Regions from separate parts of the Streptomyces sp. NPDC000410 genome, predicted to be linked through region 2. Evidence: riboswitches for the same ligand, from Rfam matches in the RefSeq annotation. Region 2 holds a riboswitch; the other holds the start of a gene.
The links. Region 2 has a riboswitch for glycine ahead of gcvT (glycine cleavage system aminomethyltransferase GcvT). Riboswitches for the same ligand answer to the same signal wherever they lie in the genome.
Positions count from the first base shown of each region.

Region 1: another riboswitch for glycine. It lies ahead of gcvP (aminomethyl-transferring glycine dehydrogenase); the one in region 2 lies ahead of gcvT (glycine cleavage system aminomethyltransferase GcvT).

Region 1 covers NZ_JBEPDM010000029.1:6,844-12,700, reverse strand. Annotated here, with positions in the region: gene gcvP (aminomethyl-transferring glycine dehydrogenase) at 1-1,595, opposite strand, end outside; glycine riboswitch at 1,773-1,870, opposite strand; gene ABT342_RS24975 (PRC-barrel domain-containing protein) at 1,984-2,367, shown strand; gene ABT342_RS24970 (DNA polymerase IV) at 2,277-3,869, opposite strand; gene ABT342_RS24965 (MerR family transcriptional regulator) at 3,973-4,569, opposite strand; gene ABT342_RS24960 (bifunctional nuclease family protein) at 4,754-5,227, opposite strand; gene ftsR (transcriptional regulator FtsR) at 5,281-5,857, opposite strand, start outside.
Region 2 covers NZ_JBEPDM010000028.1:33,935-39,791, forward strand. Annotated here, with positions in the region: gene glyA (serine hydroxymethyltransferase) at 1-318, opposite strand, end outside; gene gcvH (glycine cleavage system protein GcvH) at 332-709, opposite strand; gene gcvT (glycine cleavage system aminomethyltransferase GcvT) at 786-1,901, opposite strand; glycine riboswitch at 2,067-2,189, opposite strand; gene ABT342_RS24665 (AAA family ATPase) at 2,318-2,977, shown strand; gene ABT342_RS24670 (enhanced serine sensitivity protein SseB) at 3,422-4,171, shown strand; gene ABT342_RS24675 (enhanced serine sensitivity protein SseB C-terminal domain-containing protein) at 4,336-5,130, shown strand; gene ABT342_RS24680 (ABC transporter permease) at 5,682-5,857, shown strand, end outside.

The sequences.
Region 1 (5,857 bases), on a different contig from region 2:
CCGAACTCGGGCCAGGTGACCGGCTCCATCTCCGTGGTCGCGTTCAGCTTCATGGTGCAGGAGCCGAGCGGGATCATGCCGCGGTCCAGCGCGTAGTCACGGTCGGCGAGCCTGCGCAGGTAGCGCAGCATCGCGGTCTCGGAGCGGTGGCTGTGGAAGACCGGGTGCGTCAGGTAGTCGTCGGTGCGCAGCAGCGCGGCCGGGAGCGTGTCGTCGGCCACGGCGTCGAGCGCCTCGACGTCCGCGTCGACCCCGAAGGCGGCCCAGACGGCGGTCAGCTGGGCGCGGCCCGTGGTCTCGTCGCAGGCGAGGGAGACGTGGTCGGCATCGACGAGGCGCAGGTTGACCCCGTTCTCGCGGGCGGCGGCGACGACCCCGGACGCCTTGCCCGGCACCCGGGCGGTCAGCGTGTCGAAGTACGCGCCGTGCACGAGCTCGACACCGCCCGCCCGCAGCCCCTCGGCGAGGATCGTGGCGTACCGGTGGGTGCGGCGCGCGATCACCCTCAGGCCGTCGGGGCCGTGGTAGACGGCGTACATCCCGGCCATGACGGCGAGCAGCACCTGCGCGGTGCAGATGTTGCTGGTGGCCTTCTCGCGGCGGATGTGCTGCTCACGGGTCTGCAGGGCGAGGCGGTAGGCCTTGTTGCCGTCCGCGTCGACGGACACGCCGACGAGCCGGCCGGGCAGGCTGCGGGCGTGCTTGGCCTGGACCGCCATGTAGCCGGCGTGCGGGCCGCCGAAGCCCATCGGAACGCCGAAGCGCTGGGTGGTGCCGACGGCGATGTCCGCGCCCAGCTCACCGGGCGAGGTGAGCAGTGTCAGCGCCAGCAGGTCGGCGGCGACCGTGACGATGGCGCCGAGCTCATGGGCCTGCTCGATGAGCGGCTTCAGGTCGCGGACGGCTCCGGAGGCGCCCGGGTACTGGAGGAGCACGCCGAAGACGCCGCGCTCGGCGACGTCGGCGGGGATGCCCTCGGTGAGGTCGGTGACGACGACCTCCACTCCGGTCGGCTCGGCGCGGGTCTCGATCACGGCGATGGTCTGCGGCAGGGTGTCGGCGTCGACCAGGAAGACGCCGTCCTTCACCTTGCCGACCCGCCGGGCCAGGGACATGGCCTCGGCGGCCGCGGTCCCCTCGTCGAGCAGCGAGGCGCCGGAGGTGGGCAGGCCGGTGAGGTCGGCGACCATCGTCTGGAAGTTGAGCAGCGCCTCGAGACGGCCCTGCGAGATCTCCGGCTGGTAGGGCGTGTACGCCGTGTACCAGGCCGGGTTCTCCATGACGTTGCGCAGGATGACCGGCGGGGTGAAGGTGCCGTAGTAGCCGAGGCCGATCATCGGTGCCAGGACCTTGTTGCGGTCCGCCAGGGAGCGCAGCTCGGCGAGGACCTCGGCCTCGGTGCGGGCCTCGGGCAGTCCGAGCGCCTCGGCGCTCTTGATCACGTCCGGCACTGCGGCGGCGGTCAGCTCGTCGAGCGAGCCGTAACCGACCTGCGCGAGCATCTTGGCCTGGGCCTCGGCGTCGGGCCCGATGTGGCGCTGCTCGAAGGGGGTGCCTCGCTCCAGCTGGGAGAGCGGAGTGCGGTTGGCGGTCATACGGAGGCCTCCTGGTCGATACGACCTGCGAGGGGCACCTGGGGGGTGCCCGGACGGCCTCCCCCTCTGTCATCTCAACCTGAGAGCTTCACCGGTCCGTCCGCGCGCTGACGTCCCGGCTTTCACCGTCGGTGAGGGTGGGTGCCGTCCGACGCCCGCCCTGCTTTCCAGAGTGACCTCTTCCGTGCGGTACGGGGGCCTGAGAGATTCCGGGGAGGATTTGCTCCTTCGGCGCCTACGGCACATTCGCCGGAGGACTCTCCCGCACGGGGTCAGCAGCCGTCTGCCAGCCTACCAGCGAGGACTTGGCCTCAGCCCTCGAGTGGCCGACCCCACAATTGTGCACTTTCGTAGTACGTACGGAGCAGTGCGACCAGTTGGAGGGACCGTGCAGACCGATATCGATCCGCGCAGCCTGATCGGCCGCAAGGCGTTCGACCGCAACGGGACCAAGATCGGGACCGTCGACGAGGTGTATCTGGACGACGCGACGGGGGTACCGGAGTGGGCGGCGGTACGCACCGGGCTGTTCAGCCGGGACGCGTTCGTGCCGCTGGAGCCCAGCGAACTCACGGGCGACGGCCTCCACATACCCTTCGAGCGCGCCTTGATCAAGGACGCTCCCGACTTCGGCGTCGGCCGGCACCTCTCGCCCGAACAGGAACTCCAGCTCTACCACCACTACGGTCTCGACCTCCCCGCTCCCCCGGCGGCCGACCAGGACTTCGGGCGGCGCCCGGGCGACGACGACCGATCCGACCGATCCGGCTGATCCCGCTCATCCGCCTCGTCCGGCACTTCCGGCTCTTCCGGCACTTCCGGCTCTTCCGGCTCTTCCGGCTCTTCCGGCTCTTCCGGCTCTTCCGGCTCTTCCGGCTCTTCCGGCTCTTCCGGCACTTCCGGCTCTTCCAGCTCCGGACGGACCAGCGGCAGCGGCTCCGACGGCTCCAGGTCCGGGTCGTCGACCGAGAAGGTCCGCACCCTGCCCGGCACGGCCGACCACGGCTCCTCGAATCGGACGGTGACCCGCCCGAGCCCGCTGCCCTGCACCCAGCCCGCCCCGTACCGCGCATGCCGCACGTCGTGTCCGGCCGCCCAGTGCCGCCCGGTCGGCGCTTGCTGCTCCACCGGCTCCGCCTCGTCCCGGACGGGGCCGTGCTCCTCCGGGATCCTGTCGGCATCCCCGGGACCGCGCTCTCCCGCCGCCGCCTGCGCGAACAGATCCTCCTGCGTGTAGTCGGCGAGACCGCTCACGCCCACCCCGAGCAACCTCACCCCACCCGTGGTGTCCACCGACTCCAGCAGCCGGGCCGCCGCCTCCCGCACCACGGCCGGATCGTCCGTGGGCCCGCGCAGCGTCTCCGACCGGGTCAGCGTCGAGAAGTCGTACCTGCGCACCTTCAGCACGATCGTCCGCCCGGAGTGCCCCGACCCGCGCAGCCGCCGCACACACCGGTCGGCGAGCCGCTCCACCTCCAGCCGGATCCGCACCCGGTCGTGCAGATCCACGTCGAAGGTGTCCTCCACCGACACCGACTTCGCGTCGCGCTCGGCCACCACGGGCCGGTCGTCGTGTCCGAGCGCCATCCGGAACAGCGAGGCCCCGTGCGCCTTCCCGAGCAGCCGTACGAGCTCGTCCTCGCCCGCCTCGGCCAGCTCGGCGACCGTGGTCATCCCCGCCCGTCGCAGATGCTCCCCCGTCGCCGGCCCCACCCCCGGGAGCGTCCGCACCGACATCGGCCCCAGCAGCTCCCGCTCGGTCCCCGGCTCGATGAGCACGAGGCCGTCGGGCTTCGCCTGCTCGGAGGCGATCTTCGCCAGCATTTTCGAACCCGCCAAGCCGACCGAACCGGTCAGCCCCGTGACCGCGAGAATGTCCCTGCGCAGCCGCTCACCGGCCTCGCGCGCCGAGGGCGAGTCATGGGCCGCGCCCCCGGCCTCCAGGTCCACGAAGGCCTCGTCCAGGCTCAGCGGCTCCACCAGGGGCGACAGCCGGCCCAGCAGCTCCATCACCTGCTCGCTCACCGTCCGGTAGAGCGAGAACCTCGGCACGAGGTACGCCGCGTTCGGACAGAGCCGCCGGGCCTGGCCCATCGGCATCGCCGAGTGCACCCCGAAGCGTCTCGCCTCGTACGAGGCCGTGGCCACGACCCCGCGCGGGCCGAGCCCGCCGACCACCACCGGTTTTCCGCGCAGGCTGGGCTTCGCCGCCTGCTCGGCGGCGGCGAAGAACGCATCCATGTCGAGATGCAGAATCGTCGGCGCGGGTCTCACACCCCTGATGCTGCCCTACGCCACTGACAATCGGCCGTACGCGCGTACGAGCGTCTTTGCGACCGGGAGCCGCAGCACGGCCCGGACGGCCCGCTCGCGGCGCTCAGACCGCCCGGTCGCGGCGGCGCCTGGCCAGCTCGTCGGCCGGATTGTGGCCGACCAGCGTCTCACCGGTGTCCACGCGCTCGCCGTGCAGCTGAGAGAGGGCCGCCTCGACGTCCCGCCATACGACGCCCACGGCGATCCCGAAGACACCCTGGCCGCCCTGGAGCAGATCCACGACCTCGTCGGGCGAGGAGCACTCGTAGACCGTCGCTCCGTCGCTCATCAGCGTCATCCGCTCCAGGTCCGTGAAGCCGCGGGCCCTCAGGTGCTGCACCGCGGTCCGGATGTTCTGCAGCGCGACGCCCGTGTCCAGGAAGCGCTTCACGATCTTGAGGACGACGACGTCCCGGAAGCTGTAGAGCCGCTGAGTGCCGGAGCCGTACGCGGGGCGTACGCTCGGCTCCACCAGGCCCGTGCGGGCCCAGTAGTCGAGCTGCCGGTAGGTGATGCCCGCCGCCGCGCACGCGGTCGGCCCCCGGTAGCCGATGGTCTCGGTCGAGGGGTCGGCCGAACTGATGGGAAGCGGATACGGCCCGCCCTGCCCGGGACCGCGTCCGAGAGGATCCTCTGCCGTACCGTCGCCGCTGTGTCTCACGCCGACCTCCGTCCTTGACCTGCCATCACGACGGTAGGCAGTCACTCGGGGTGCGTCAACGATCGCCACACTCGGCACGCCGAGTGATAATCACCCTGAGAGTGGTTTTCCGTGCCCCGGTCCGGGGAAAGGCTACTCGAATGTGCTTCGTGACCCGCCTATGACGGGCCACGAAGCGGGACGGTCACTGGCTGCTGGAGCCGAAGTCCTCCGGCGAGATCTGGTCGAGGAACTCGCGGAACTTCTCGACCTCGTCCTCCTGCTCGTCCGGAATCGCGATACCCGCGTCGTCCAGCACCCCGTCACTGCCGTAGATCGGCGTTCCGGTGCGCAGGGCGAGCGCTATCGCGTCGGAGGGCCGGGCGCTGACCTCGACCCCGCTCGCGAAGACCAGCTCCGCGTAGAACACGCCCTCCCGCAGGTCTGTGATCCGGACCTCGGTGAGCTCCTGCCCGACGGCTTCCAGCACGTCCTTGAACAGGTCGTGGGTCAGCGGCCTCGCGGGAGCCATGCCCTGCTGCGCGAAGGCGATCGCGGTCGCCTCCCCGGGTCCGATCCAGATGGGGAGGTAGCGGTCGCCTCCCACTTCACGCAGGAGCACGATCGGCTGGTTGGAGGGCATTTCCACCCGGACACCCACAACGTCGAGCTCGTTCACACAGCAACCCTAGGACGTGCCCGGCAGGTTTGGGTAGTCGGGCTCCTCCAAGATCAGCGCAGTCGGACACCCAGTGCCGTCGAGACCAGGGCCTCGTGGAGCCGGACGGAGAGGGTCGCCAGCTCCTTCGTCGTTGCCTCGGCATGGGCTCTGGTCTGCGGATTACGGTGCCGGCGCAGCGGAGCGACCACTTGTTCGACCAGTCCGGCCTCCCGGTCGGCGGCCGCCTTCATGGCGCGCAAGTGCCTCGGTTCCAGACCGAATCTGCCCAGATCCGCGATCAGTTTGGCCACGGTCACGGACTCCGCGTCGTAACCGCCGTCCGGCACGGGAGCGATGAGTGCGTACGACTCCCACTCGTCGAGCTCCGCCTCGGTCACCTCCGCGGCCGCGAGCAGCTCGGCCCTGCCGACCCGGGCCGCGGTGGGCCGCCCGGCCCCGGGATCCGCGCCCGGCGGCTGTGCGTCCCCGGGCGTGCCATGGACCGGCAGCGGCGGCTGCTCACCGCGGCTCAGGGCGTCGAGATGCTCCCGGATGACCTTCAGGGGAAGATAGTGGTCCCGCTGCATGCGCAGCACCTGGGCCAGCCGCTCGACGTCCTCCGGACTGAACTTGCGGTAGCCGGACGGT
Region 2 (5,857 bases):
CATCGCGGCGGCGTTGGCCTGGGCGCCGGAGTGCGGCTGGACGTTGGCGTGCTCGGCGCCGAACAGGTCCTTGATGCGGTCGATGGCGATCTGCTCGACGACATCGACGTGCTCGCAGCCGCCGTAGTAGCGGCGGCCCGGGTAGCCCTCGGCGTACTTGTTGGTGAGGACGGAGCCCTGCGCCTCCATGACCGCGACCGGAGCGAAGTTCTCCGAGGCGATCATTTCCAGGGTGGACTGCTGGCGGTGGAGCTCGGCGTCGACGGCGGCGGCGACGTCCGGGTCGAGCTCATGGAGAGGGGTATTCAGAAGCGACATGGTGGTCTGGTCCCTAGTTGCCGGTGAACGCGGTGTACTCGTCGGCGGAGAGCAGATCATCCGGCTCGCCCGTGACGCGTACCTTGAACAGCCACCCGCCCTCGAAGGGGGCGGAGTTCACCAGCGACGGGTCGTCGACGACATCGGCGTTGATCTCGGTGACCTCACCGGTCACCGGGGAGTACAGATCACTGACCGACTTGGTGGACTCCAGCTCGCCGCAGGACTCGCCCGCGGTCACCGTGTCACCGACTGCCGGAAGCTGGACGTACACGACATCGCCGAGGGCGTTCGCCGCGTGCTCCGTGATGCCGACCGTCGACGCGCCGTCCTCGGCGGCCGACAGCCACTCGTGCTCCTTGCTGTAACGCAGCTGCTGGGGGTTGCTCATGAGCAGAATTCTCCTGTACGCGGGGGAGTGCTGTGGGACGTGGTCTTGGAGGGTGAGACGGCGAAGACCGCGGTCGTCACTTCTGGCGCTTGTAGAAGGGCAGGGCGACGACCTCGTACGGCTCATGCGTACCGCGGATGTCCACGCCGACGCCCTCGGTGCCGGGCGCGGAGTGCGCGGCGTCCACGTACGCGATGGCGAGAGGCTTGCCGAGGGTCGGCGACGGGGCGCCGGAGGTGACCTCGCCGATCACCTGGCCGCCGGAGACGACGGGCATTCCGGCGCGCGGGACCCGGCGGCCCTCGGCGATCAGTCCGACGAGCTTGCGCGGGGGATTCGTCTCCGCACGCTCGGCCGCGGCCCGAAGGGCCTCGCGCCCGACGAAGTCGCCCGCCTTGTCGAACTTCACGACCCGGCCGAGGCCCGCGTCGAAGGGGGTGAGCGCGGTGGTCAGCTCGTGCCCGTACAGCGGCATGCCCGCCTCCAGGCGGAGCGTGTCGCGGCAGGACAGGCCGCAGGGGATCAGACCGGCGTCCTTGCCCGCGTCCGTCAGGGCCTGCCACAGCTTCTCGGCGTCGGCAGGGGCCACGAACAGCTCGAAGCCGTCCTCACCCGTGTAGCCGGTACGGGCGATCAGCGCCGGGACCCCGGCGACGGTGCCCGGCAGGCCCGCGTAGTACTTCAGCCCGTCCAGGTCGGCGTCGGTGAGCGACTTCAGGATGCCGGGGGACTCGGGGCCCTGTACGGCGATGAGCGCGTACGCGTCGCGGTCGTCGCGCACGGCGGCGTCGAAGCCGCCGGCGCGCTCGGTGAGGGCGTCGAGGACGATCTGCGCGTTCGAGGCGTTGGCGACGACCATGTACTCCGCCTCGCCGAGGCGGTAGACGATCAGGTCGTCGAGGATCCCGCCGTCCTCACGGCAGATCATGGTGTAGCGGGCGCGGCCGACGGCGACCCCGCCGATGTTCCCGACCAGCGCGTAGTCCAGCAGAGCGGCGGCCTGCGGCCCGGTGACGGTGATCTCGCCCATGTGGGAGAGGTCGAAGAGGCCGGCCTTGGTCCGTACGGCGTTGTGCTCGTCGCGCTCACTGGCGTAGCGCAGCGGCATGTCCCAGCCGGCGAAGTCGGTCATCGTGGCGCCCAGCGAGCGATGCAGGGCATCGAGGGCGGTGAGACGGGGGGCGGTGCTCATGGATGGGGCTCCCAGGGCATGACTGGCGAGGACGATCCTCCCCATCTGTCATCGAAACCTGAGAGGTTCATCACGACCACACGTACGGAACGTACGTGATGACCACGACTTGCACCTTGGGTGGAGCCACCAGCCACAGGGCGGCGGCCCGCTTTTCAGATCTGCCTCACCCGCGCGGTACGGGGCCTGAGAGATTCAAGGGAGGGACTTGCTCCTTCGGCGCCCGGCACACTCGTAGGTACCGAAAGTCGGTACCAGAGGTGCCCGGGACTCTCCCGCGCGGATTCGAACGGCCGGTATGCAGTTGGCGGGCACATCATTGCACGGGCGCTCCGATCGGCAAATCACTTGTTGGTCATTACCTTTTCTTTAAGCTTCCTGGGCAGGGTCCCGAAGACCCGACAAGGGGGAGAGCGATGACGTTGCAGCGATCCGGAGTGTCCGGCGCGTATCCGGTCCCGGCGGGGGTGCCCGCGCCGGTGCCGCTGCGAGACCTGCCCGTGGTGCGCGATCTGCGCGACCGGTCGCGGCGCGCCCCGCGCCGGCTGATCTTCGGCCAGGGGGACGTGGTCGTCGTCTCCGGGCTGCCCGGCAGTGGCAAGTCCACCCTGATCCGGCGGGCCGCGGAGGGTGGCGGGATCGACTCCCAGGACACCCGGGACCGCTGGGACCGCCGGATGCCCCGCGCCCTGCCGTACGCCGTCTACCGGCCGCTGGTCCGCCTCGCGCACTACGCGGGGCTGCGGCGCGCCCTGCGCTCCGGTGCGAGCGTGGTCGTGCACGACTGCGGTACGCAGTCCTGGGTGCGGCGCTGGCTGGCCCGCGAGGCGCGGCGGCGCGGGCGTGCCCTGCACCTGGTCCTGCTGGACGTGACCCCCGACCTCGCCCGCGAGGGCCAGCGCGAGCGCGGCCGCGGTGTCTCCGGCTACGCCTTCGCCCGCCACCGCCGCGCGGTCTCCCGCCTCGTCCACGACGCCGAGCGCGGCCGCCTCCCGTCCGGCTGCGCCTCCGCGACCCTCCTGGACCGGACGGCGGCGACGGCCCTGACCCGGATCGGCTTCGACGGGGTGGTGTGAGGACGGCGGCGCGGCCCCGCTGGGGCTCCGCCCCCGAACCCCCGCGCCTCAAACGCCGGCGGGGCTGGGAAACCCAGCCCGGCCGGGGGTCCCCCCACGCCCGCAGGGCGTAGGGGGAGTTTGAGGACACGGCCGGAGGCCGTACGGGGGTCTGGGGGCTTGCCCCCAGTTCGGGGAGGGGCGGGGAGGGGAGCGGCATCGATGTGCGGCTCCGCCGCGTGGCCCGCCGCAGGCGCCCCCGGCGCTCCCCCGGGCGGGCGCGGTCGGCCCGGGGCGGCCGGCAGGCGAAGAGCCTGGCCGGGCGCTGCGGGTGTAGGGGCGGGCGGGGAGCAGCATCGATGTGCGGCTCCGCCGCGTGGCCGCCGCAGGCGCCCCCACCCCCGGTACCCTGCTGGCGCAGGACATCGTGGCCCGGCAGGGGCGGACGGGGAAGCAGGGATCGACGTGGACACGACATGGCCGGCCAATGAGCTCGAAGAGGTGCTGGCCGCTTCCGTCGGCAACCCCGCCGCCGGCGGCCGGCTGGTCGAAGTACTGGGCCGCAGCCACATCTGGGTGCCGCTGCCCAACGGCGGCGGACCGGACAGCCCCAGCCTCGACCTACCCACCATGGAGATCGACGGCGCCGCCTACGTCCCCGTCTTCAGCTCGCAGCAGCAGTTCCTCCAGTGCGTCGGCGACGCCGTCTCCGGCACCGTCGCCCCCGCGATCGACTTCGCCCGCGGCCTGCCCCCTCAGCTGGGCATCGCCGTGAACCCGGGCGGCGCCGTCGGCGTACCGCTGCCGCCGATCGCCGTCGCCGAGCTGTGCCGGGTGGGGCGCACGCCCCTGGACGGTCCCGCGACCGGGGGCCGGGTGCGGCTCTACGAGCCGGACTGGCAGGAGGAGCCGGTCGATTTCCTGGCCGCCGCGGCGGGCGAGTTCGAGTCGACCGGGATCGTCCAGACCGCCCGCCGGGTGCTCGCGAGCGTCGAGGGCGAGGCGCCCTCCCTGTTCATCGGCGTCCAGCTCTCCGACTGGGAGGGCCACCACCGCACGGCCCCGATGGACGCCCTGGGCCGGGCGCTCGGCCGGGTCCCCGTGAGCTGGCCCGTCAACCTGGTCCTGCTGGACGTCACACAGGACCCGGTCGGCGACTGGATGCTGAACCGGGTGCGCCCCTTCTACACCCGTCAGCACCCCGAGCACCCCTAGCACCACCTGCACCCCTGGCGCTCCCGGGCGGCACGCCTGGGTCGTCAAGGCAGTGTCAGTGAGGCCGCCTAAGCTGGTTTGATGACGTGGCCGCCGCGCTCGTCGTGTGTCAGGGCGCGGCGCAGGCGTATGGATCGGCGGATCGAAGAGGGGCGGGACCCACAGTGAGCGCGTCAGGCACCGCGGCGGCCGGGCAGGTCGAGCACATGCTGCGCCAGGTGACGCCCGGACGCTACGACGCGTACGAGGCGTTGCTCCACGCGCTCTGCGACCCGTCGGCAGGCCGGCTCTGGATGCTGCTCTGGCACGGCCAGGCCGGCTCCCCCGACGCCCAGTACGGAAACATGGAGGTGGACGGCCAGGTCTACGCCCCCTGTGTCACCTCCGCCCAGGAGCTCGCCGCCTCCGGCTGGACCCGGGCCCATGAAGTGGCCACCGGTGTGGACATCGCCCGCGCCCTCTTCCCCGACCGCTACGGAATCTGGCTCAACCCGCACGCCCCGGGCGGCGGCGTCGGCATCCCGTGGCTCGATCTGCGCCGTATCGCCACCGGCCTCGAGCGGATGCCCGCCGGACCGCTGCGGCTGACCGAACCGGCCGTCGAGATCCCGCAGTTCTACGCCCTCCTGACGCAGAACGCGCACCGCACCCCGGCCGTCCGTTCGCTGCGCAGAGCCTGGGTGCAGCCGGCGCTCGGTGCTCCCTATCTCGCCATCGGCCTCGATCTCTACGACACGGGTGCGCAGTCCGTCGACGCCGTGCGGGCGATGATGCGTCAGTCGATCGCGGCGGTCCCGGACGGACTCCCGGTCTCCACCGTCGCCATGTCCGACGAGTACGACCCGGTGACCATGTGGCTGCGGGCCAACGCCCGCCCCTTCTACGACCGCGAGGCACACGCCGCGCCGTCCCCGCAGCCGGGTTACGGCTACCCTCCCGCGGCTCCTCGCGCGTACTGACCGCGCCTCCCGCGTGTACTGAGCGCGCCCCCCCCCACACGTACTGACCGCGCCCCCACACGTACTGACCGCGCCCCCGCGCGTACTGACCGCGGCCCCTCGCGCGTGTACTGACCACGCCCTCCCCGCGTGTACCGACCGCAGCGCTGACCGGCTCCGATATGCGCCGATCAGCGCCGATGGTGAGTCCCCATCAGCGCCGATGGTCAGCCCCGATCGGAGCTGACCGGCCACTGAGACACGCTCCACACGTACCGGTCCGAAACGGACCAGTACCGACCGGTAAATGGCCGAATCTCTCCGCTCAGACTCCTGGCCCGTCCGGATAGCGGTAGCTGTCCGGTCGCATCACGGTTGAGCAAACATTCCCCGTCAGGTCTGGCGGGTGATCGCGAACCCGATGTTGACTCCCCGCTAACAAAGGTCCGTTTGCCCTTTGTTCGCGCATGAGTCTCGAGCATCCGCTTCGAGCACCAGCCAAGTGAGTCAGGCCGTTACCACGGCGGGTATGGGGGGCCGGCCACCGTCGGCCGAGAGGGGTCAGTGGCACTGTGACCGCACCGATCGAGACCACCGGAGCGGCAGCCGACGCGCAGCCGGAGGCAGTCCTCGCGGGGGCCAAACAGGGTCAGATCGAAGGCCGTTCACTCGGCCAGATCGCCTGGATGCGGTTCAAACGCGACAAACTCGCCGTCGCCGGAGGCGTCGTCGTCATCCTGCTCATCCT